2 regions of the Streptomyces sp. B3I8 genome follow, and region 1 is predicted to be linked to the other one. Evidence: predicted binding sites of a transcription regulator. Region 1 holds the regulator's gene; the other holds the start of a gene.
The links. Region 1 encodes HspR, which represses chaperone genes until heat shock. Its sites were predicted from a motif close to TTGAGNNNNNNNNNCTCAA; they were not measured.

Region 1 (10,198 bases):
GCCTTCTCCACCTCGTCGAGCAGCACCACGCTGTACGGGCGGCGGCGCACCGCCTCGGTGAGCTGGCCGCCCTCCTCGTAGCCGACGTAGCCGGGGGGCGCGCCGACCAGCCGGGCCACGCTGTGCTTCTCGCCGTACTCCGACATGTCGACGCGGACCATGGCCCGCTCGTCGTCGAAGAGGAAGTCGGCGAGCGCCTTGGCGAGTTCGGTCTTGCCGACGCCGGTGGGGCCGAGGAAGAGGAACGAGCCGGTCGGGCGGTCCGGGTCGGAGATGCCGGCGCGGCTGCGGCGCACGGCGTCCGAGACGGCCCGTACGGCCTCGCCCTGGCCGATGAGCCGCCTGCCGATCTCCTCCTCCATGCGCAGCAGCTTCTGCGTCTCCCCCTCCATCAGGCGCCCGGCGGGGATGCCGGTCCAGGAGGCGACGACGTCGGCGATGTCGTCGGAGCCGACCTCCTCCTTGACCATGGTGTCCTGGGCGACCTCCTCCTCGGCCTCGGAGGCGGCCTCCAGGTCGCGCTCCAGGTCGGGGATCTCGCCGTAGAGCAGCTTGGAGGCGGTGTCGAAGTCGCCGTCGCGCTGGGCGCGTTCGGCCTGGCCGCGCAGGTCGTCGAGCTTCTCCTTCAGCTCGCCGACGCGGTTGAGGGACTGCTTCTCCTTCTCCCAGCGGGCGTTGAGACCGCGCAGCTCCTCCTCCTTGTCGGCGAGGTCGCGGCGCAGCCGCTCCAGGCGGTCGCGGGAGGCGACGTCGGTCTCCTTGTCCAGCGCCAGCTCCTCCATGCGCAGCCGGTCGACGGCGCGCTGGAGTTCGTCGATCTCGACGGGCGAGGAGTCGATCTCCATGCGCAGCCGGGAGGCGGCCTCGTCGACGAGGTCGATCGCCTTGTCGGGCAGGAAGCGGGAGGTGATGTACCGGTCGGAGAGGGTCGCGGCGGCCACCAGTGCCGCGTCCGCGATCTGCACCTTGTGGTGGGCCTCGTAGCGGCCCTTGAGCCCGCGCAGGATGGCGATGGAGTCCTCGACGGAGGGCTCGGCGACCAGCACCTGCTGGAACCGGCGCTCCAGGGCGGGGTCCTTCTCGATCCGCTCGCGGTACTCGTCCAGCGTGGTGGCGCCCACCATGCGCAGTTCGCCGCGGGCCAGCATCGGCTTGAGCATGTTGCCGGCGTCCATCGCGGAGTCGCCGCCGGCGCCCGCGCCGACGACGGTGTGCAGCTCGTCGATGAAGGTGACGACCTGCCCGTCGGAGTCCTTGATCTCGGCGAGGACCGTCTTGAGGCGCTCCTCGAACTCGCCGCGGTACTTGGCGCCCGCGACCATCGCGCCGAGGTCGAGGGCGACCAGCCGCTTGTCCTTCAGCGACTCGGGCACGTCGCCCTTGACGATGCGCTGGGCGAGGCCCTCGACGACGGCGGTCTTGCCGACGCCGGGCTCGCCGATCAGCACGGGGTTGTTCTTGGTGCGGCGGGAGAGCACCTGCACCACGCGGCGGATCTCCTGGTCCCGGCCGATCACCGGGTCCAGGCGGCCCTCGCGGGCGGCGGCGGTCAGGTCCGTGCCGAACTTCTCCAGGGCCTTGTACTGGCCCTCCGGGTCGGGCGTGGTCACCCGGCGTCCTCCTCTGGCCTTCTGGAAGGCCTCCAGCAGCTTCTTGGCGGTGGCGCCCTGCCCGGAGAGCACCTCGGCGGCCCGGCCGCCCTTGGCGGCGGTGCCGATGAGCAGGTGCTCGGTGGACAGGTACTCGTCACCGAGGTCCTTGGCGCGGGCCTGTGCGTCGGCGATGACGGCGAGCAGCTCGCGATTGGGCTGCGGCGGCGCGACGGTGGAGCCGGTGACGCTGGGCAGTGCGGCCAGGGCGCGCTCGGTGCCGGTGCGTACGGCGGCCTGGTCCGCGCCGGTGGCGGCCAGCAGGTCGATGACGTTCTCGTTCTCCTGCCCCTCGAGCAGCGCGAGCAGCAGGTGGGCGGGGGTGAGGTCCGGGTGACCCTCCGACACGGCCCGGTTGCCGGCCGCGTTGATCGCGTCCCGGCTCCTGTTGGTCAGCTCGGCGTCCACGGTCGCGTATCCCTCCTCGAACTCGGTCCTCTGACTAGAGCAACGTCGACAAAGTTGAGTCTACTCCGCTCATGGTGCGGGATGTGAGACGCACGGGTGCGAGAGGTGGGCCACACGGGCGCGGGGGCCGGGACACACGGCTCGCCGGCGCCCCCGGTGAACGGGGACGCCGGCGAACCGCGCAAGGATTCGGCCATCTGTGGGCGATTCGGAGGAAACCCATACCAGGAGAGTTCCCCGCAAACTGCAGCGGCGTCACCGTGTTCAGGTCACGGTGACGCCGCTGCGGGGGGAAGCGCCTGAGCGATCTTTTACGACGGGGGAATCGCGTCAGGCACTGCGGGGGGTGGCCGAAATGGTCCTCAGATCGGGTACCTCGTGGGGGGAGTCGGGAGTGTCGGGGCCGTCCAGCCGGTGGTCGCGCTGGTCGAGGTTGACGAAGATCATGCCGTAGCGGATGGCGCACCGGACCGGCTGCGGCGCCCCCCGAGGCCGTCGCAGACAGCGGTACGCCCGTACGTCCTCGTCCTCGTCACGGGTGACGACGACGGGCTCTCCGAACACGGTCACCATCAACGAGTCACCGGGGTGGGGGATCGCGGTGACGAGGTCGATGAAGTGCCAGCCGGAGCGGTAGGCGGTGGCCATTTCGCGCCGGAAGGACCGGTCGTCGGGCGGAGTGGTCATGCTTCCGCTTCCGTCGGCGCCGACCGGCCGGCATCACCGGGGGAGGCGACCGGCGCTCCCCAGCCGACGTCACCCGGGACGGCCGTGGAGCCCCAGCCGACATCACCGGAGTCCGAGGCCCGCACGACGCCCCAGCCCACGTCACCAGAGGTGCCGGCGGGGGCGACACCCCAGCCGACGTCACCGGGATCGGCGGAGGCCGTCACCCTTCCCCAGCCGACGTCGCCGAGGCCGGCGGACTGCACCGTCGTGGTCGACGCCGAACGGGCAGAGGTGCCCCAGCCGACGTCGAGAGGACCGGCAGCCGCACCACCGGCCAGCGCGACGGCGACGGCGGTAGTGGCAAGCACCGAGCGAAGCATTTTCTTCTTCATGGTCGGCTTCGTCCTCACTTGATGGCTTCCTCTCCCCCCGTCTGAGGAAGACGATGGCTCATTCAGGCACGTCAATGCCACAGACGGGATGCATCATGTTCCTGCACGTTCAGGACCCTGGGGGGTGGAGATTTGCCGACAAAGCGCACAAAACCGACACATCCTCACGGCGTGACAGAACTCTGCCCTGAGGGTTCCCGTCTCTACGCCACCGCACTGAGCTCCGGGCGCATCTCCCGGGCGGAGGTGGAGCCCGCTCCCTGCCTGCTCGAATTCGCGCTCCTCCACCCTGATCCGGACGACGCCGACTGGCTCCGTCCGGTTCCCCCCTCGATCGCGCTCGCCCAGCAGATCCAGCCGCTGGAACGCGAGATCCAGGACCGCCGTCGGCTCACCCTCGACCTCGCGGACGCCTTCCAGCCCTTTCTCGCGCTCAGCGCGCAGAAACCCGCCACCACGCACGCCATCACGGTGCTGGAGGGACCGGCCCGCATCGCCGCCGCGCTGGACGTGGCCGTGGCCGAGGCACGCACCGAGGTGCTCACCGTGCAGCCGGGCGGCAGCCGTCCGGAACACATCCTGAGCCAGGCGCTGGAACGCAGCAAGCCGCTGATAGAGCGCGGCCTGTCGATGCGCACCCTGTACCAGCACACCGTCCGGCACAGTCAGAGCACCTTCGCCTACGTGGACCAGATGGCGGGCGCGAAGATCGAGATACGGACGCTTGAACAGCTCATCGAGCGGCTGATCATCTGCGACGACACCGTCGCCTTCATCCCCGCCCAGGACGACAACCAGGTCGCCCTGGAACTGCGTCACCCCGGGCTCGTGCAGTACCTCATCAAGGTCTTCGAGCACCTGTGGCAGCGGGCGACGCCGCTGATGGACGAGGTGCCCTACGAGTCGACGCCCGAGGGCATCACGGGGGTGCAGCGGTCGATAGCGAAGCTGCTGATCGAGGGGCACGTCGACGAGGCGATCGCGCGCCGCCTGGGCATGAACGTGCGCACCTGCCGCGCGCACATCGCCAAGCTCGCGGCGGCACTGGGCAGCGGCAGCCGGGCCCAGCTGGGCTATCTGATCGCCCAGTCGGGAATCTTGGAGCGCGACCACTGAGGCGCCCGGGGCGGGGCGTACGCCCCGCAGCGCGCCACACGCCCGCCAGTGCGCCGTACACGGGTCCATCGCGCCGTACGCGTCGCGTGGCCGGAGCGCCGTACGCCCGGCTAACGCGCCGTACGCGCGTCTGCCGCCCTGGCGGGGACCGGGAGGAGCCCCGGGGCGCCCTGAGGGCTGTCCAGGCCCGCCTGGGCGATCCGCACGCCCAACTGCGTCCTGCTCGCCGCCCCCAGCGTCTCCGAGAGCCGCGCGATGTGCGCCCGGCAGGTGCGCACGCTGATCCCCAGCCGCTCCGCGACCGCCGCGTCCTGGTGCCCCTCCGCGAGCAGCGCGGCGATGGACCGTTCGCGGTGGGTGATGCCGTCGATGCCGGTCTTCGGCAGCGGCGAGGTGAGCGGGATCGCGAGGCGCCACAGCCGTTCGAAGACGGTGACCAGGTACTCGACGAGCGCGGGGTGGCGCAGTTCGAGCGCCACCGTCCGGTCGGCGTTGGCCGGGATGAAGGCGACCGTGCGGTCGAACAGGATCAGCCGTTCGGTGACCTCGTCGAGCGTACGGGCCTCGGCCGCCTCGCCCACGAGCTCCAGGTAGGTGTGCAACCCCTGCCCGTGCCGGGCGACATGGGTGTACAGGTCCCGCATCCGCACCCCGCGCCGGCGCATCTCCAGCCCCCGGTGCAGTCCTTCGGCCAGTTCGTCCTCGCGCCGGATGCCACCCGGCTGCACCGTGAGCACCTCGGAGACGCACGCCGCGGTCGCCTCGTCCACCGCGGCCCGGATCCGCGGCAGTCCGTCCAGCACCCGGATCGCGGACCGTTCGGCCGGCGGCTGTTCGCGCCCGCCGAGCCCGGCGTACCACTCCACGGCGGCCACCGCCGCGCCCACCCGGGTGCGGCTGGCGCTCACCTCGGCGTGCAGCCCGCGCAGCAGCCGGGTCATGACCTCCTGCGGCGGGGTCGGCACCAGCCAGTCCATGTCGTCCGGATCGGGGTGCAGCAGCGCCAGTTCGACCAGACAGGGCACCGGGTCCGCGTCCGTGCGGGGGATCCGGCCCCGGCGCACGGCCCGGGAGTACACGCGGTGGCCGGCCTCGCACAGGTGGTCAGCACCGTGCGGATGCGTGTCCGTCCCGTGCCCGGCCATCTCCCACCCCTGGCTCCCGCCCTCGACTTCCCGCGCCGTTCCCGGGCTTGTGCAGCGCCCTCGGGTTCCCGCGCAGCGCAACTATGCGCGGACCTGCCCGCCTCCGCAACACGGTCCCTTCACCGACCTGCCCCCGACCGTTCCCGAACAGGCCGGTTTTCCCCTTCCCTCTCACGGCCCGGAGAGTGAAGGGGAAACGGAGGGGCGGGGAGGGGCAGGGAGGGACGGGACGGGGGGGAACGGGACAAGCGTGGAGGAACGTGGCTGAACATGGAGGAACATGGAGGGACAGCTCCGGACAACGCGGAAGCCCGGCGGTCGATGACCGCCGGGCTTCTTGACGAGCCGTCGCGAGGACGGCGCGCAGGTCCGGGACCTAAGGGCTGGCGTTCGGATCAGCTCGCAGACGCGAGGCCGGCGCCGTCGGCCCCCTGCGACCTGCATGCAAACGACAGAATCTAGTTCAGACCGATGTGACCGCACGCCGTCGCGTACTTGGGCGTGCACAGGTCCTTGACCGTGTAGATGCTGTCCTTCAGCACCGTCTCCTCGATGTTGTCCTTGGTCAGGGCGACCACCTGGACCAGCATCGCCGGGATCTTCTTGTCCGTCGGGCTGTCGACCGTGTCGCGGGTCAGCGCGTCGAACTCGATGGAGCGGCCCTGCACCCGCGCCACCGCCATCTCGGCGGCGTTGGTGGCCTCCTCCGGGTACGGCTTGTAGACGCTCATGTACTGCTGGCCCGCGATGATCCGCTGCACGGCCGCCAGATCGGCGTCCTGCCCGGTCACCGGCGGGATCTTGTCGGCGCCGGCCTCCTTCAGCGCGTCGATGACCGCGCCGGCCATGCCGTCGTTGGCGGAGTACACCGCGGCGATGTTGCTCAGGCCGACCTCGGATATCGCCTGCGCCATGTTCCGCTTGGCGTTCTCCGGCTTCCAGTCGACGGTGTCGTAGGACTTGACGATGTTGACCTTGTCCGCGAGCTCGCTGAGCGCGCCCTTCTTGAACTGGCCCGCGTTCGGGTCGGTCTTCGAGCCGTTCATCATGACGATCTTGCTCGTCGCCGCCTTGGTGCCGAGCGCCTCGACGACGGCCCGGCCCTGGACCTGGCCGACCAGTTCGTTGTCGAAGGAGATGTACGCGTCGATCGGACCCTGCGCCAGCCGGTCGTAGGCGATCACGGGGATGCCGGCGTCCTTGGCCTTGCGCACGGTGGGCGCGATCGACTTGGCGTCCACGGCGTCGAGCAGGATGACGTCGACCTTGTCGTCGATCAGCCCCTCCATCTGCGCGCTCTGCCGCTCGGCGTTCTGCCCGGCGTTGGCGTAGACGACCTTGCCCTGGTGCTTGGTCAGGACGCCGACCTGGTCCTTGATGATCGGGTAGTCGAACTTCTCGTAACGCTGGTTCTCCTTCTCCGGGAGAAGCAGGCCCACCGTGATGTCGTTGCCCTTTTTCGGCGTCGCGGAGGCGCTGTCACTGCCCACGCCGTCGATCACACCGCAGGCACTCAGGGACAGGACGGCGGTCGCGGCGGGCAGCACCAGGAACATGCGACGGGCGGCGGTCTTGCGGGCGTTACGAGTGTTCACATCAGGTGCCTTCCGGACAGGGGGCGCGAGTGAGTCATGTGGCTGAAAGCCAACGCGGAGGCGGTACCCACCGTCAAGGAGTACCGGTTAACGACATTGCAACAGCCACCCTGTGAGAGATCGGTGAATGATCAAGGAGCAACCGTGCTTTTGTCCTGCGCGTTGTTCATGCAATCACACCAATGGCCGCGAGTGTCGAGCAGGCACACAACAACACAGAAACAACGGGGAATCGGGGCAAGCCGCCGGACGAAGCACCCCGGACACGCGAAGAGCCGGGAGACCCTGCGGTCTCCCGGCTCTCCCGCCGGACCGGCCCCCCTTCGGGGACCGCGCCTTCGTCAGTCCGTGGGCTGCGGAGGCTGGCGCTTGGGGCGCCACACCACCAGCGCGCTGGTCTGCTGCACCTCCTGGTACGGAACCAGGTCGCGTCGGTACGAGGCGTGCACCGCCGCCTCGCGCTGCCGCATGGTGGCCGCCGCGCCCTCCACCGCCGACTGGAGCTCGGCCACGCGCTGCTGGAGCGCGGCGACCTGGTTCTCCAGTTCGATGATCCGCTTGATACCGGCCAGGTTGATGCCCTCGTCCTGCGACAACTGCTGCACCTGGCGGAGCAGTTCGATGTCGCGGGCCGAGTAGCGGCGGCCGCGCCCGGCGGTGCGGTCGGGCGAGACCAGGCCCAGCCGGTCGTACTGACGCAAGGTCTGCGGGTGCAGCCCGGAGAGCTGTGCGGCCACCGAGATGACGTACACCGGGGTTTCTTCCGTCAGTTCGTACGGATTGCGACGACGGCCGGATGTGTCCATGGCGTCCTCATGCTCCCTTCGCGGACTCGAACAGCTCCGCCCGCGGGTCCTCCCCCGCGGTCGCCTCGCGATACGCCTCCAGCGCGTCACGAGCCTTCCCCGACACGTCCTTGGGCACACTCACCTCGACGGTGACCAACAGGTCCCCGCGCGTGCCGTCCTTGCGGAGCGCGCCCTTGCCGCGGGCGCGCATCGTGCGCCCGTTGGGCGTGCCCGGGGGCAGCTTGAGGGTGACCGGCGGGCCGCCCAGCGTGGGCACCCGCACCTCGCCGCCGAGGGCCGCCTCCGCGAAGGTGACGGGGACCGTGACGGTGAGGTTGTCGTCCTTACGGCCGAACACCGGGTGCTCCCCGACATGCACGACGACGTACAGGTCGCCCGCCGGGCCGCCGCGCTCGCCGGGGGCGCCCTTGCCGCGCAGCCGGATCCGCTGCCCGTCGCTGACGCCCGCCGGGATGCGCACCTGCATGGTCCGCGAGGACTTCGCGCGCCCCGAACCCTTGCAGATCTCGCAGGGGTCCTCGGCGATCAGACCGCGGCCCTTGCAGTCCGGGCACGGGTCGGTCAGCGAGAAGCCGCCGCCGGAGCCGCGCGCCACCTGGCCGGTGCCGACACACGTCGGGCACACGCGCGGTGTGCCGTTCTTGTCGCCGGTGCCCGAACAGGCCTTGCACGGCTGCTGGCTGGACATCCGCAGCGGCACCGTCGCGCCGTCGACCGCCTCCGTGAAGCTCAGCGTGACCTCGGACTCCACGTCCTGGCCGCGCCGCGGCTGGGTACGGGTGCCGGTGCCGGCGCCCGCGCCGCCGCGGTTGAACAGGCCCCCGAAGACGTCACCCAGTCCGCCGCCGAAGCCGCCCTGCGCCCCGCCGCCCCCGCCCTGCGCGCCCCCTCCGAAGAGGTCGCTCAGGTCGAAGTTGAACGTTCCGCCGCCGGCGCCGGGGCCCGGACGGAACCCGCCGTTGCCGAACAGTGCCCGGGCCTCGTCGTACTCCTTGCGCTTCTTGGGGTCCCCGAGGACGTCGTTCGCCTCGGAGATCTCCTTGAAACGTTCCTCCGCCTTGGCGTTGCCCTTGTTGGCGTCCGGGTGGAACTCGCGGGCGAGCTTCCGGTACGCCTTCTTGATCTCGGCCTCGGTGGCGTCCTTGGGGACGCCGAGGACCTTGTAGAAGTCCTTCTCGATGAAGTCCTTGGTGCTCATCCCCGACGTCCCTCCTTCCTTCCGTGTCCGAGCTCAGCCCTCGTCCGGGCCACCGCTCTCCCTGTCCTCGGCGTCGGTGCCCTTGGCGGCCTCGGCCGCCTCGGCGCCCTCGGCGGCGTCGGCCTTGACCGGCTGCGCGCCGGGCTGCGGCTCGGCGACCGCCACCCGCGCGGGGCGGATGGTGCGCTCACCGAGGCGATACCCCGGCTGCAGAATCGCCACGCACGTCGTCTCCGTGACGTCCGGCGCGTAACTGTGCATCAGCGCCTCGTGGATCGTCGGGTCGAAGGGCTCGCCCTCCTTGCCGAACTGCTGCAGACCCAGCTTGGCCGCCACCGTCTCCAGCGACTCGGCCACCGACTTGAAGCCGCCGACCAGCTCCTCGTGCTCCCGCGCGCGCCCGATGTCGTCGAGCACGGGCAGGAGTTCGGACAGGAGGCTCGCGGTGGCGATCTCCTTGACCGTGACCCGGTCGCGCTCGACCCGGCGCCGGTAGTTCTGGTACTCGGCCTGCAGCCGCTGGAGGTCCGCGGTGCGCTCACCGAGCGCGGTGCGCACCTGGTCCAGCTGGGCCGTCAGGCCCGCCGTGCGGTCCGTGTCCCCGGCCGGGGCCGCCGCCCCCTTCTCAGGGGTCCCGGGGGTACCGGGGGCGGCGGCCTTCGGCTCGGCGTCGTCAGAGGTCGCGCCGGAGGGGACGTCGGGCTGCTGCTCATCGAAGCCCGGGGTCTCCTCCGTCACGCGGCACCGTCCTTGCGCTCGTCGTCGACGATCTCGGCGTCCACCACGTCGTCGTCGGCCTTCGCCCGGCCGGCACCGGCGTCCGCACCCGCCTCGGCGCCACCGGCGGCCTGCTGGGCCTGGGCGTCGGCGTACAGGGCCTGGCCGAGCTTCTGCGAGACGGCGGCGACCTTCTCGGTGGCCGTACGGATCTCAGTGGTGTCCTCGCCCTTGAGCGTCTCCTTCAGCTCGCCGAGCGCGGTCTCCACCTCCGTCTTGACGTCACCGGGGACCTTGTCCTCGTTGTCCTTGAGGAACTTCTCCGTCTGGTAGACGAGCTGCTCGCCCTGGTTGCGGGTCTCGGCGGCCTCACGGCGGCGGTGGTCCTCGTCCGCGTACTGCTCGGCCTCCTGGCGCATGCGGTCGACCTCGTCCTTCGGCAGCGAGGAGCCGCCGGTGACGGTCATCTTCTGCTCCTTGCCCGTGCCCAGGTCCTTCGC
Region 2 (10,198 bases), 1.0 Mb from region 1:
GCAGTTCGGCGAGGAGGTGCGAGAGGTCGTCGGCGGCGAACCCGGTGACATGGGCGTGCGGCGGCAGCGCGGCGATGCGGACGCGGTCGTACCGCTCGATCTCGCTGACGGCGGCCCGCACCACGTCGACCAGCGGCACGGGTCCGGCGTGCTGCTGCCCGTGCTCGGCGCCGGCGAGGACGAGGAGGTTCTCGCTGTGCCGGCGCATGACGGTGGCGAGGTGGTCCAGCTTGAACAGCGTGCCGAGCCGCTCGGGGTCCTGCTCGCGCTCCTCCAGCCCCTCGATGACGCCGAGTTGGCGCTCCACGAGGGCGAGGGTGCGCAGTGCGAGGTTGACGAACGTGCCGTGGATGCTGCCGCGGGCCTGCTCCAGTCGGCCGGTGGCCGCGTCGAGTTCCTCGCGCAGCCGCTGCCGCTCGTCGGCCATGCTCTGGCGCTTGTCGATGAGGTGCTTGCGGTCGGTCTCCAGGGTGTTGACGCGTTCCTGGAGGGCGGCGGCGTGCGCCTGCAGGGCGTTGACGGAGCGGACGACCTGCGCGAACTCGTCGTTGCGGCCGGTGAACTTCACCGGCTCCTCCCCGGCCGGGTCGCCGGCCACCCGCGCGGAGCCCTTGCGCAGCACACCGAGCGGGTGGGTGAGGCTGCGGGCGAGCGCGGTGGCGATCGCGACGGCGAGGAGGACGAGCGCCCCGAGGACGGCGATCCGGATCTCCAGCGCGGTGACGTCGTCGTCGCGGAGCTGTTCGAGGTCCTTGCCGCGGCGCTCGTAGAGGGAGGACTCGGCGCCGCGCATCGCGTCGATGCGGGCGGACAGGGCCGTCTCCAGCTTGGTGCTGCTGGTGTTGAGGTCGCTGTCGGAGAAGGTGGGCTGGTCGGTGAGGCGCGTCAGGTACTTCTCGGCGGTGGCGACCTCGGGCCCGGTCACCGTGGTGTCGTACGTGTTCTTCGCGGCGGTGTCGGCGGTGTCGCGGAAGCCGGCGACGGCCGCGTCGGAGCGGACGTCGGCCAGCTGGGCGGCGGCGGTGAGGGCGTCGCGCTGCTTGGCGTCGGCGGCCGTTCCGCTGCTGCTGGTGGTCGGCAGACCGGTGACGGGGTCGATGACGGTCCGGGTGCCGTGCGGGACGGCGAGCGCGGCCAGCAGCAGGCCGCGGGCGGCGCCGGCCTGCTGGACGGCGGTGTCCAGCGTGGCCAGGGCGTGGTCGCCGGAGCCGGCCCGGGGCGGCAGCTTGTCGGCGAGGTCCTCGGCCAGGGCGTGCAGTTCGCCGAGGACCTCGGTGTAGGCGCGGTGGGTGTCGAGGGCGCCGCTCCTGCCGGTGAGCGCGGACCGGCGGACGGCGGCGACGTCGTCCAGGGCGGTGCGCAGCGCCTCGGGCAGGTCGGGGTCGGCGCGCAGTTCCTCGATCTGCCGGTCGACGCGGGCGCTGCGCCGCTCGCCCGGCGCCTTGGACTTCGGGCGTCCGGCGGCGACGTAGACGGTGGCCTGGTCGCGCTCGTCGGCCAGGGAGTGGGCCAGGGAGAGCGCGTCACGGGTCTGCGCATTGAGCGTGACGAGGCCCTGGGAGTCGTTGAGGTCGCCCGAGGCGGCGACGATGCTCGGCGCGCCGGCACCGGCGACGGCGGCGGCCACCACGGCCACCGCGACGATCAGCCGGTTACGGACGTGCGTGGGCCGTCCCCTTCCCACGGACTCGGAGGAGGCGCCGTCCTGTGCGGGAGGCGTCTGCTTGCCTGGGCGCCGAGGCCGCGTTTTCTGCACCGGTGCTCGCATTCCTGACTCGTCTACCAAGGGCCCGGGGGACGTCCCGTCACTGGAGGGGGGCGTCCCGGGTACGGCTCCCGACCCTCCCAGTGGCGCTGGGCAGTGGCCCCACTTCGCCCGGCCCGCCACCCGAAGGAGTGAACCCTGGCGGGGAGTTGGCGGGCAAGTTCCTCCGGCGTGTGCCACGGTGCTCCGCGGCGGGCCGGTTGGACGTCGGCGCCGCGCTTTGGCAATATTCGCCGCCACGTTTCACCGGATGCCGTCATTGCGTGCCAAAACCGGCGGTGGGAGCGGGTGTCCGTGCCCGTCCGGCGACGAATGGCGGGCTTTTGCGGGCCCTGTGAAGGGCTCGTGCAGACTGGCCGGATGCGTACGGAACTCGTTTCGGAACCCGTCGGCCCGGACCGCCCCAACGAGGACTTCACCGCCCTCGCGCTGCCCGCCTCGGGACAGGGCGGCGCGTTGACGGTGCTCGACGGGGTGACGCCACCGGCGGCCGAACCCGGGTGTACTCACTCGGTGCCGTGGTACTGCGCACGGCTGGGCGGCGCCCTAACCGAACTGTCCGTTTCCCGCCGGGATCTGCCGCTGCCGGGGGTCCTCTCCGCGGCGATCTGCCGCACCGCGCGGGCACACGTCGCGACCTGTGACCTTTCTCACCCGCGTACGCCCCAGGCGACCGTGGCCGCGGCACGCTGGGACGACACGGTGGTGGAGTACCTGGTCCTGTGCGACGCGGTACTGCTGCTGGAGGCGCCGGACGGCACGGTCACGCCGGTCCTGGACGACCGTCTGTCCCGGCTCCCGCGCTCGGCGCTCACGTCGGCGGCGGTGGTGGACGCGACGCTGCGGAACAAGGAGGGCGGCTTCTTCACCGCGGCGGCGGATCCGGCGGTGGCGGAGCGGACGGTGAGCGGGGTGGTGCCGCGGGGGTCCGTGCGCGCGGTGGCCGCCCTGTCGGACGGGGCGGCCAGGTGGACGGAGACGTTCCGGGAGGGCGGCTGGCGGGAGTTGTTCGCCGTGCTGCGGGGAGAGGGCGCGGCGGCCCTGGTGGAGCGGGTGCGTGAGCTGGAGCGGGCCGACGCGCGGGCCCGCGCGCACCTCGGTCCGGCGAAGACGCACGACGACGCGACGGTGGTGTTCGTGGAACTGTGAGCGGCTGGCCCTCGCCGCCCCCGCCGGCACCTGACGCCGCCCGCCCTCCGGGGGGCACGGGACAGCCCTCGGGGCCTCTCGTTTGGATCATTCCGGCGTCGCGGGGTCCGGCACGGGTCGGTCGAAGACGCACCGCGCCTCCCAGCCGGCCTGATCCAAACGAAAGACCCTAGTCGGCGCTGTCGTCCTCCGGTCCCGTGATCCCCCGGTTCAGCTCCCGCAGCAGCCTCGCCAGCTCGGCCACCTCGCGCGCGTCCCAGTGGGCGAGCTTGCGCACGTAGCGCGCCCGCCGCGCCTCCCGCACGCTGGCGACCCGGCCCGCGCCCTCCTCCGTGAGGTGGACGAGCCATGCGCGGCCGTCCGCCGGGTCCGGCTCGCGGGCGACCAGTCCGAGATCCTCCAGCGCCCGGAGCTGGCGCGACATGGTCGCCTTGCCCACCCCGATGAACGCCGCGAGGTCCGTCGCCCGCTGCCGGCCGCACTCCTCCAGCCGTACGAGCAGCCCGTACGCGGCGGGCTCCAGGTCGGGGTGCACCTCGCGGGCCATCTCGCCCTGCTGGGACCGGGCGCGTCGCATGAGTACGGTCAACTCCCGCTCCAGGGCGAGGAATTCGGGCGGGGCCTGATCACCGCCGTCGGGGACCGGTGCCGCCCGGACTGCGCCGGGCGCGTCCTGTCTCGTTCCGTCCTCGTGCACGTCCGCACTCCCGAGCTGGTTCCGCTGGTTCCGCCGTACTGAAAGTTTCCGCCGCGCGTGGCCGTTGCCGCAGTTCCGCCAGTATTTCGCAGGCGTAGACCAACGGCGGCCTCCGGCCCCCCTTCCCGGCCCGGGTCTACGTGCGTAGCGTCACCACCGCCAGGACCCCCCCATGCACTTAATGACATGAGCACGCCAGGCCGATCACCGACCCCACTCGGAGGCAGTCATGCCCGTGCACAAGCAGCGATCCGGTCCGGGCGCTTCGCGCCCGCTCGCCGCGGCGATCGCCCTGACGGCACTTCTCCTGTTCGCCGTCCACCCCGCCGACGCCGCCGGCACCCCCGCCCGCGGCACCGCCCACATGGGCATGGGCGTCCTCGCCCACGACGGCGGGGGCGGCACCCCGGCGCCCACCCGCGGCCGCACGGACCGAGGGCGTGGACGTCTCCGGCCACCAGGGCAGCGTGGCCTGGCCGACCCTGTGGAACAGCGGCGTGCGGTGGGCCTACACCAAGGCGACGGAGGGGACGTACTACACCAACCCCTCCTTCGCCCAGCAGTACGACGGTTCGTACGACGTCGGCATGATCCGCGGCGCGTACCACTTCGCGACGCCCGACACGACGACCGGCGCCGCCCAGGCCGACTACTTCGTCGACCACGGCGGCGGCTGGTCGCGCGACGGCAGGACGCTGCCGGGCACGCTGGACATCGAATGGAACCCGTACGGCGCGGCCTGCTACGGCAAGTCGGCGAGCGGGATGGTGAGCTGGATCCGTGACTTCCTGAGCCGCTATCGGGCGCGCACCGGCCGCGACGCCGTCATCTACACGGCCACGAGCTGGTGGACCGACTGCACCGGCGACCACGCCGGCTTCGCCGCCACCAACCCCCTGTGGATAGCCCGCTACGCCTCCACGGTCGGCACCCTCCCGGCCGGCTGGTCCTTCCAGACCATGTGGCAGTACACGTCCTCGGGCCCCACGGTCGGCGACCACGACGTATTCAACGGCGCCCTCGACCGCGTCCAGGCCCTGGCCGACGGCTGAGCCCTGGCCAACGGCTGAGCCCTGGCCAACGGCTGAGCCCTGGCCAACGGCTGAGCCCTGGCCAACGGCTGAAGGCGCCCTCGTGGGGCGCCCCTTGAAGGGAGGGGAAGGGTGAGGACGGCGGGGGCGAACCCCGCCGTCACCCACACCCTCACGCAGCGACCGGCACCGCGTCCTCCGACGCGACATCCACCGCCGCCAGCGCCAGCTCCAGCACCTGCCGAACGTCCGTCACGGGACGCACGTCCAGCTTCTCCAGCACCTCCGCCGGCACATCGTCCAGATCCGCCTCGTTCCGCTTGGGAATGATCACCGTCGTGACCCCCGCCCGATGCGCCGCGAGCAACTTCTGCTTCACACCCCCGATCGGCAGCACCCGCCCCGTCAACGACACCTCCCCCGTCATCGCCACATCGGTCCGCACCAGCCGACCGCTCAGCAGCGACGCCAACGCCGTCGTCATCGTGACACCGGCACTCGGCCCGTCCTTCGGCACCGCCCCCGCCGGGAAGTGGATGTGCACACCCCGGTCCTTGAGGTCCCCCACCGGCAGCTCCAGCTCCGCCCCGTGCGACCGCAGGAAGCTCAGCGCGATCTGCGCCGACTCCTTCATCACGTCACCGAGCTGACCGGTCAGGGTCAGCCCCGCCGCCCCCGTCTCCGGGTCGGCCAGCGACGCCTCCACGTACAGCACGTCACCCCCCGCCCCGGTGACCGCGAGCCCGGTCGCGACACCCGGCACGGCGGTACGGCGCTCGGCCGGGTCCTGCGCGGACTCGGGCACGTGGTGCGGCCGCCCGATCAGGTCGCGCAGATCGTCCGCACCGACCGTGGACGGCAGTTCACGCTCGCCCAGTTCATGCTGGGCCGCGACCTTGCGCAGCAGCCGGGCGATCGACCGCTCCAGGGTGCGCACGCCCGCCTCGCGGGTGTACTCCCCGGCCAGCCGGCGCAGCGCGCCCTCGTCGATCGTGACCTCCTCGGCCGCCAGACCCGCCCGCTCCAGCTGGCGCGGGAGCAGGTGGTCGCGGGCGATGACGACCTTCTCGTCCTCGGTGTAGCCGTCGAGCCGGACCAGTTCCATCCGGTCGAGCAGCGCCTCCGGGATGGCCTCGAGCACGTTGGCGGTGGCCAGGAAGACGACGTCGCTCAGGTCGAGTTCGACCTCCAGGTAGTGGTCCCGGAAGGTGTGGTTCTGCGCCGGGTCGAGCACTTCGAGAAGGGCTGCGGCCGGGTCGCCCCGGAAGTCGGAGCCGACCTTGTCGATCTCGTCGAGGAGGACGACCGGGTTCATGGAACCCGCCTCCTTGATCGCGCGCACGATGCGGCCGGGCAGCGCGCCGACGTACGTACGCCGGTGGCCGCGGATCTCCGCCTCGTCGCGGACGCCGCCGAGCGCGACCCGGACGAACTCGCGCCCCATCGCGTGGGCGACGCTCTCGCCGAGCGAGGTCTTGCCGACGCCGGGCGGCCCGACCAGCGCGAGCACGGCACCGCCGCGCCGCCCGCCGATCACGCCGAGCCCCCGGTCGCTGCGGCGCTTGCGCACCGCGAGGTACTCGGTGATCCGCTCCTTGACGTCCCCGAGGCCGGAGTGCTCGGCGTCGAGCACCGCCTTGGCACCCTGGATGTCGTACGCGTCCTCGGTCCGCTTGTTCCACGGCAGTTCGAGGACGGTGTCCAGCCAGGTGCGGATCCAGGAGCCCTCGGGGGACTGGTCGCTGGACCGCTCCAGCTTGTCGACCTCCTTGAGCGCGGCCTCGCGGACCTTCTCGGGCAGGTCGGCGGCCTCGACACGGGCGCGGTAGTCGTCGGACTCCTCGCCGTCCTTCTCGCCGTTGATCTCGCGCAGTTCCTTGCGGACGGCTTCGAGCTGCCGGCGGAGCAGGAACTCGCGCTGCTGCTTGTCGACGCCCTCCTGGACGTCCTTGGCGATCGTCTCGGCGACGTCCTGCTCGGCGAGGTGGTCGCGCAGGTGCTGGGTGGCGAGCTTGAGGCGGGCGACCGGGTCGGCGGTCTCCAGCAGCTCGACCTTCTGCTCGGTGGTCAGGAAGGGCGAGTAACCGGAATTGTCGGCGAGCGCGGCGACGTCGTCGATGGCCTGCACCCGGTCGACGACCTGCCAGGCTCCGCGCTTCTTCAGCCAGGTGGTGGCGAGGGCCTTGTACTCCTTCATCAGCTCGGTGATCTGCCCGGGCAGGGGCTCGGGCACGTTCTCCTCGACGCGGGTGCCCTCCACCCACAGCGCGGCGCCCGGCCCGGTGGTGCCGGCGCCGATCCGCACCCGGCTCCGGGCGCGGACGAGGGCGCCGGGGTCGCCGTCCGCGAGCCGGCCCACCTGCTCGACGGTGCCGAGGACGCCGGTGGCGGCGTAGGTGCCGTCGATGCGCGGCACGAGCAGTACGCGGGGCTTGCCGGGGGTGCTGCCCGCGGCGGCCTGGGCGGCCTCCACGGCGGCGCGCACCTCGGCGTCGCTCAGGTCCAGCGGGACGACCATGCCCGGCAGCACGACCTCGTCGTCGAGCGGCAGGACGGGCAGAGCGAACGGCGCGGACGACGACGGAGACGACGGGGACGACGGGAACTCAGCAGCCATGATCTACCTCTCCACAACGAAGTTGAGCTACACGGACTCAATCCCCCTGAGCCTCCAAATGTTCCCCACCCCCCGTTCGCCCACAGCGATCACCCGAATCCGCCCCCATGAGGGGTGCGGGGAACCGCGCGACCAGCCCCCCGCCGGCCCGCAGTCGACAACGCGCCCCGGGGTCCAAAGGAGCAGCGCCCCTCGGAGGGACGGGAAGGGTAAGAGCGGCGGGGGCGGAAAAAATCCCCCGCGACACCCCCGTCGCCCCACAATGACCCCATGCCCCACCCCAACCTCACCCCCGACCCCAGCACCGCGCCCGCCCACATCGGCGAACCCCCCGTCACCCTCGACCACCGCACCGGCCCCCACGGCGAGGTCACCCTCCGCCGCCACGGCCCCCACCTCCAGATCATCGCCAACGGCTGCTTCCTCATGGACACCTCCGACGGCCGCTCCGAACGCCGCCTGGTCGACGCCGCCCTGGAAGCCCTGACCGAAAGCCGAAAGACCGCCCCGGCCGGAGGCCGAGAGGCCCCCGCCACCTACGAACCCCGGGCCGGAGGCCAGGAGGCCCCCGCCGTCCTCATCGGCGGCCTCGGCGTCGGCTTCTCCCTCACCCACGCCACCGCCGACCCCCGCTGGGGCCCCATCACGGTGGTCGAACGCGAACCCGCCGTCATCGACTGGCACCGCGCCGGCCCCCTCGCCCCCCTCACCGCCGACGCCCTCGCCGACCCCCGCACCCGTGTTCTCGAGGCCGACCTCGTCACTTACGTCAATGAGACATCGGACACATACGACGCCCTCTGCCTGGACATCGACAACGGCCCCGCCTGGACCGTGACCGAGGGCAACGAAACCCTCTACTCACCCTCCGGACTCGCCGCGTGCGCACGGGTGTTGAGGCCCGGCGGGGTGCTCGCCGTATGGTCCGCGCAGCCCTCTCCGGAATTTGAAGGAACCCTACGGAATGCCGGGTTCCAACGGGTGCGTACCGAAGAGATCCCGGTTGCCCGGGGCGTTCCCGACGTGGTCCACCTGGCGGTCCGCCCTGGATAGCCGATCGAGTGTTACTGCCCGTACGCTGCTCCCCTGACGCGGATCATTCAAGGAGCAACGACGCGTCACCGCAGACATGGGATCACCCCACGGATTCCGGAAAGCAACCCCAGGGGCGGGCGATGGAGCAGACACACACCTCCCACAACGGCACGGCGACGACGAACGGCGCTCAGCGCCGGGTCCTGGTGGTCGAGGACGACCAGACGATCGTCGACGCCATCGCGACCCGTCTGCGCGCCGAGGGATTTCTCGTGCAAACGGCGGGCGACGGCCCGTCCGCGGTGGACACCGCCGAGGCCTGGCAGCCCGACCTGCTCATCCTCGACATCATGCTGCCCGGCTTCGACGGGCTGGAGGTCTGCCGGCGCGTGCAGGCCCAGCGCCCGGTGCCGGTGCTGATGCTCACCGCACGGGACGACGAGACCGACATGCTGGTCGGGCTCGGCGTCGGCGCCGACGACTACATGACCAAACCGTTCTCCATGCGGGAACTGGCCGCCCGGGTGCACGTCCTGCTGCGCCGGGTGGAGCGGGCCGCGCTCGCCGCGACCACTCCGCGCTCGGGCATCCTCCGCCTGGGCGAACTGGAGATCGACCACGCACAGCGACGGGTCCGGGTGCGCAGCGACGACGTGCACCTGACGCCCACCGAGTTCGACCTGCTGGTGTGCCTGGCCAACACCCCCCGTGCCGTACTGTCGCGCGAGCAGCTGCTCGCCGAGGTGTGGGACTGGGCGGACGCGTCCGGGACGCGGACCGTGGACAGCCACATCAAGGCGCTGCGGCGGAAGATCGGTGCGGAGCGCATCCGTACGGTGCACGGGGTGGGCTACGCGCTGGAGACGCCCACGCCCTGAGGACCGAACCCACCCGGTTCCCGTGGGACCCGGCGGCGGCACCGTCGGGTCCCACGGGAGCCGGGCGACCGGGCGGACGGGCGACCGGACAGCCGCGCGGAAGGTCGGTAGGGCGACCGGACAGCCGAAGGGGGCTGGAAGCGATGAGCGGTGCCGGTGGCACGCGCCGGAGCGCGGTCTTCGCCCGTGTGACGGCGCGCAGGGCGGGCGGCGCGCGGAACCCGACGGCCGCGGGGCGCAGAACGCGCCCCGTGCGCGGCCCGAGGGCGGGCGGCACGGCCGGGTACGGCCCGCCCGGATACGGCGCGGACACCCGCCCCGACCGGGGCTACGGCTCCGGGCGCGGCCTGTGGCCCTTCTCCGTCAAGACCAAGCTCGGCACGCTGGTCGTCGTCTCCGTCTTCATCACCACCGGTCTGCTGATGATCGCCGTGCGGACCGAGACGGAGCTGCGCTTCATCACCGTCTTCTCGGTGATCGCCACCCTGCTGATCACCCAGTTCGTGGCGCACTCGCTGACCGCCCCGCTGGACGAGATGAACGCCGTGGCCCGCTCGATCTCGCACGGCGACTACACCCGCCGGGTGCGCGAGAACCGCCGTGACGAGCTGGGCGACCTGGCGCAGACGATCAACCGCATGGCCGACGAGCTGGAGGCGCAGGACAGCCGGCGCAAGGAGCTGGTGGCGAACGTCTCGCACGAGCTGCGCACGCCCATCGCGGGGCTGCGCGCGGTGCTGGAGAACATCGTGGACGGCGTCACCGAGGCCGACCCCGAGACGATGCGCACGGCGCTGCGGCAGACCGAGCGGCTCGGCCGGCTGGTGGAGACGCTGCTGGACCTCTCCCGCCTGGACAACGGCGTCGTCCCGCTGAAGAAGCGCCGCTTCGAGGTGTGGCCGTACCTGGCGGAGATGCTGAAGGAGGCCAACATGGTGGCCTCCGCGCGGGCCGGCATCGCGTCGGGGTCCGGCGGCCACACCCGCAAGGACGTCCATCTGCACCTCGACGTCCACCCGCCGGAAC

Region 2: the regulator HspR is predicted to act here: its motif matches at 7,282-7,300, upstream of lon (endopeptidase La).

The regions. Positions count from the first base shown of each region.
Region 1 covers NZ_JAUSYN010000002.1:3,734,538-3,744,735, reverse strand. The annotation lists gene clpB (ATP-dependent chaperone ClpB) at 1-2,057, opposite strand, end outside; gene QFZ64_RS18750 (hypothetical protein) at 2,388-2,744, opposite strand; gene QFZ64_RS18745 (5'-nucleotidase) at 2,741-3,136, opposite strand; gene QFZ64_RS18740 (helix-turn-helix transcriptional regulator) at 3,290-4,234, shown strand; gene QFZ64_RS18735 (helix-turn-helix transcriptional regulator) at 4,345-5,379, opposite strand; gene QFZ64_RS18730 (sugar ABC transporter substrate-binding protein) at 5,838-6,974, opposite strand; gene QFZ64_RS18725 (heat shock protein transcriptional repressor HspR) at 7,316-7,780, opposite strand; gene dnaJ (molecular chaperone DnaJ) at 7,788-8,981, opposite strand; gene grpE (nucleotide exchange factor GrpE) at 9,015-9,719, opposite strand; gene dnaK (molecular chaperone DnaK) at 9,716-10,198, opposite strand, start outside.
Region 2 covers NZ_JAUSYN010000002.1:4,750,345-4,760,542, reverse strand. The annotation lists gene QFZ64_RS23405 (nitrate- and nitrite sensing domain-containing protein) at 1-1,768, opposite strand, end outside; gene QFZ64_RS23400 (protein phosphatase 2C domain-containing protein) at 2,126-2,914, shown strand; gene QFZ64_RS23395 (MarR family winged helix-turn-helix transcriptional regulator) at 3,084-3,611, opposite strand; partial or broken gene QFZ64_RS23390 (lysozyme) at 3,841-4,663, shown strand; gene lon (endopeptidase La) at 4,815-7,259, opposite strand; gene QFZ64_RS23380 (spermidine synthase) at 7,530-8,312, shown strand; gene QFZ64_RS23375 (response regulator transcription factor) at 8,435-9,172, shown strand; gene QFZ64_RS23370 (ATP-binding protein) at 9,520-10,198, shown strand, end outside.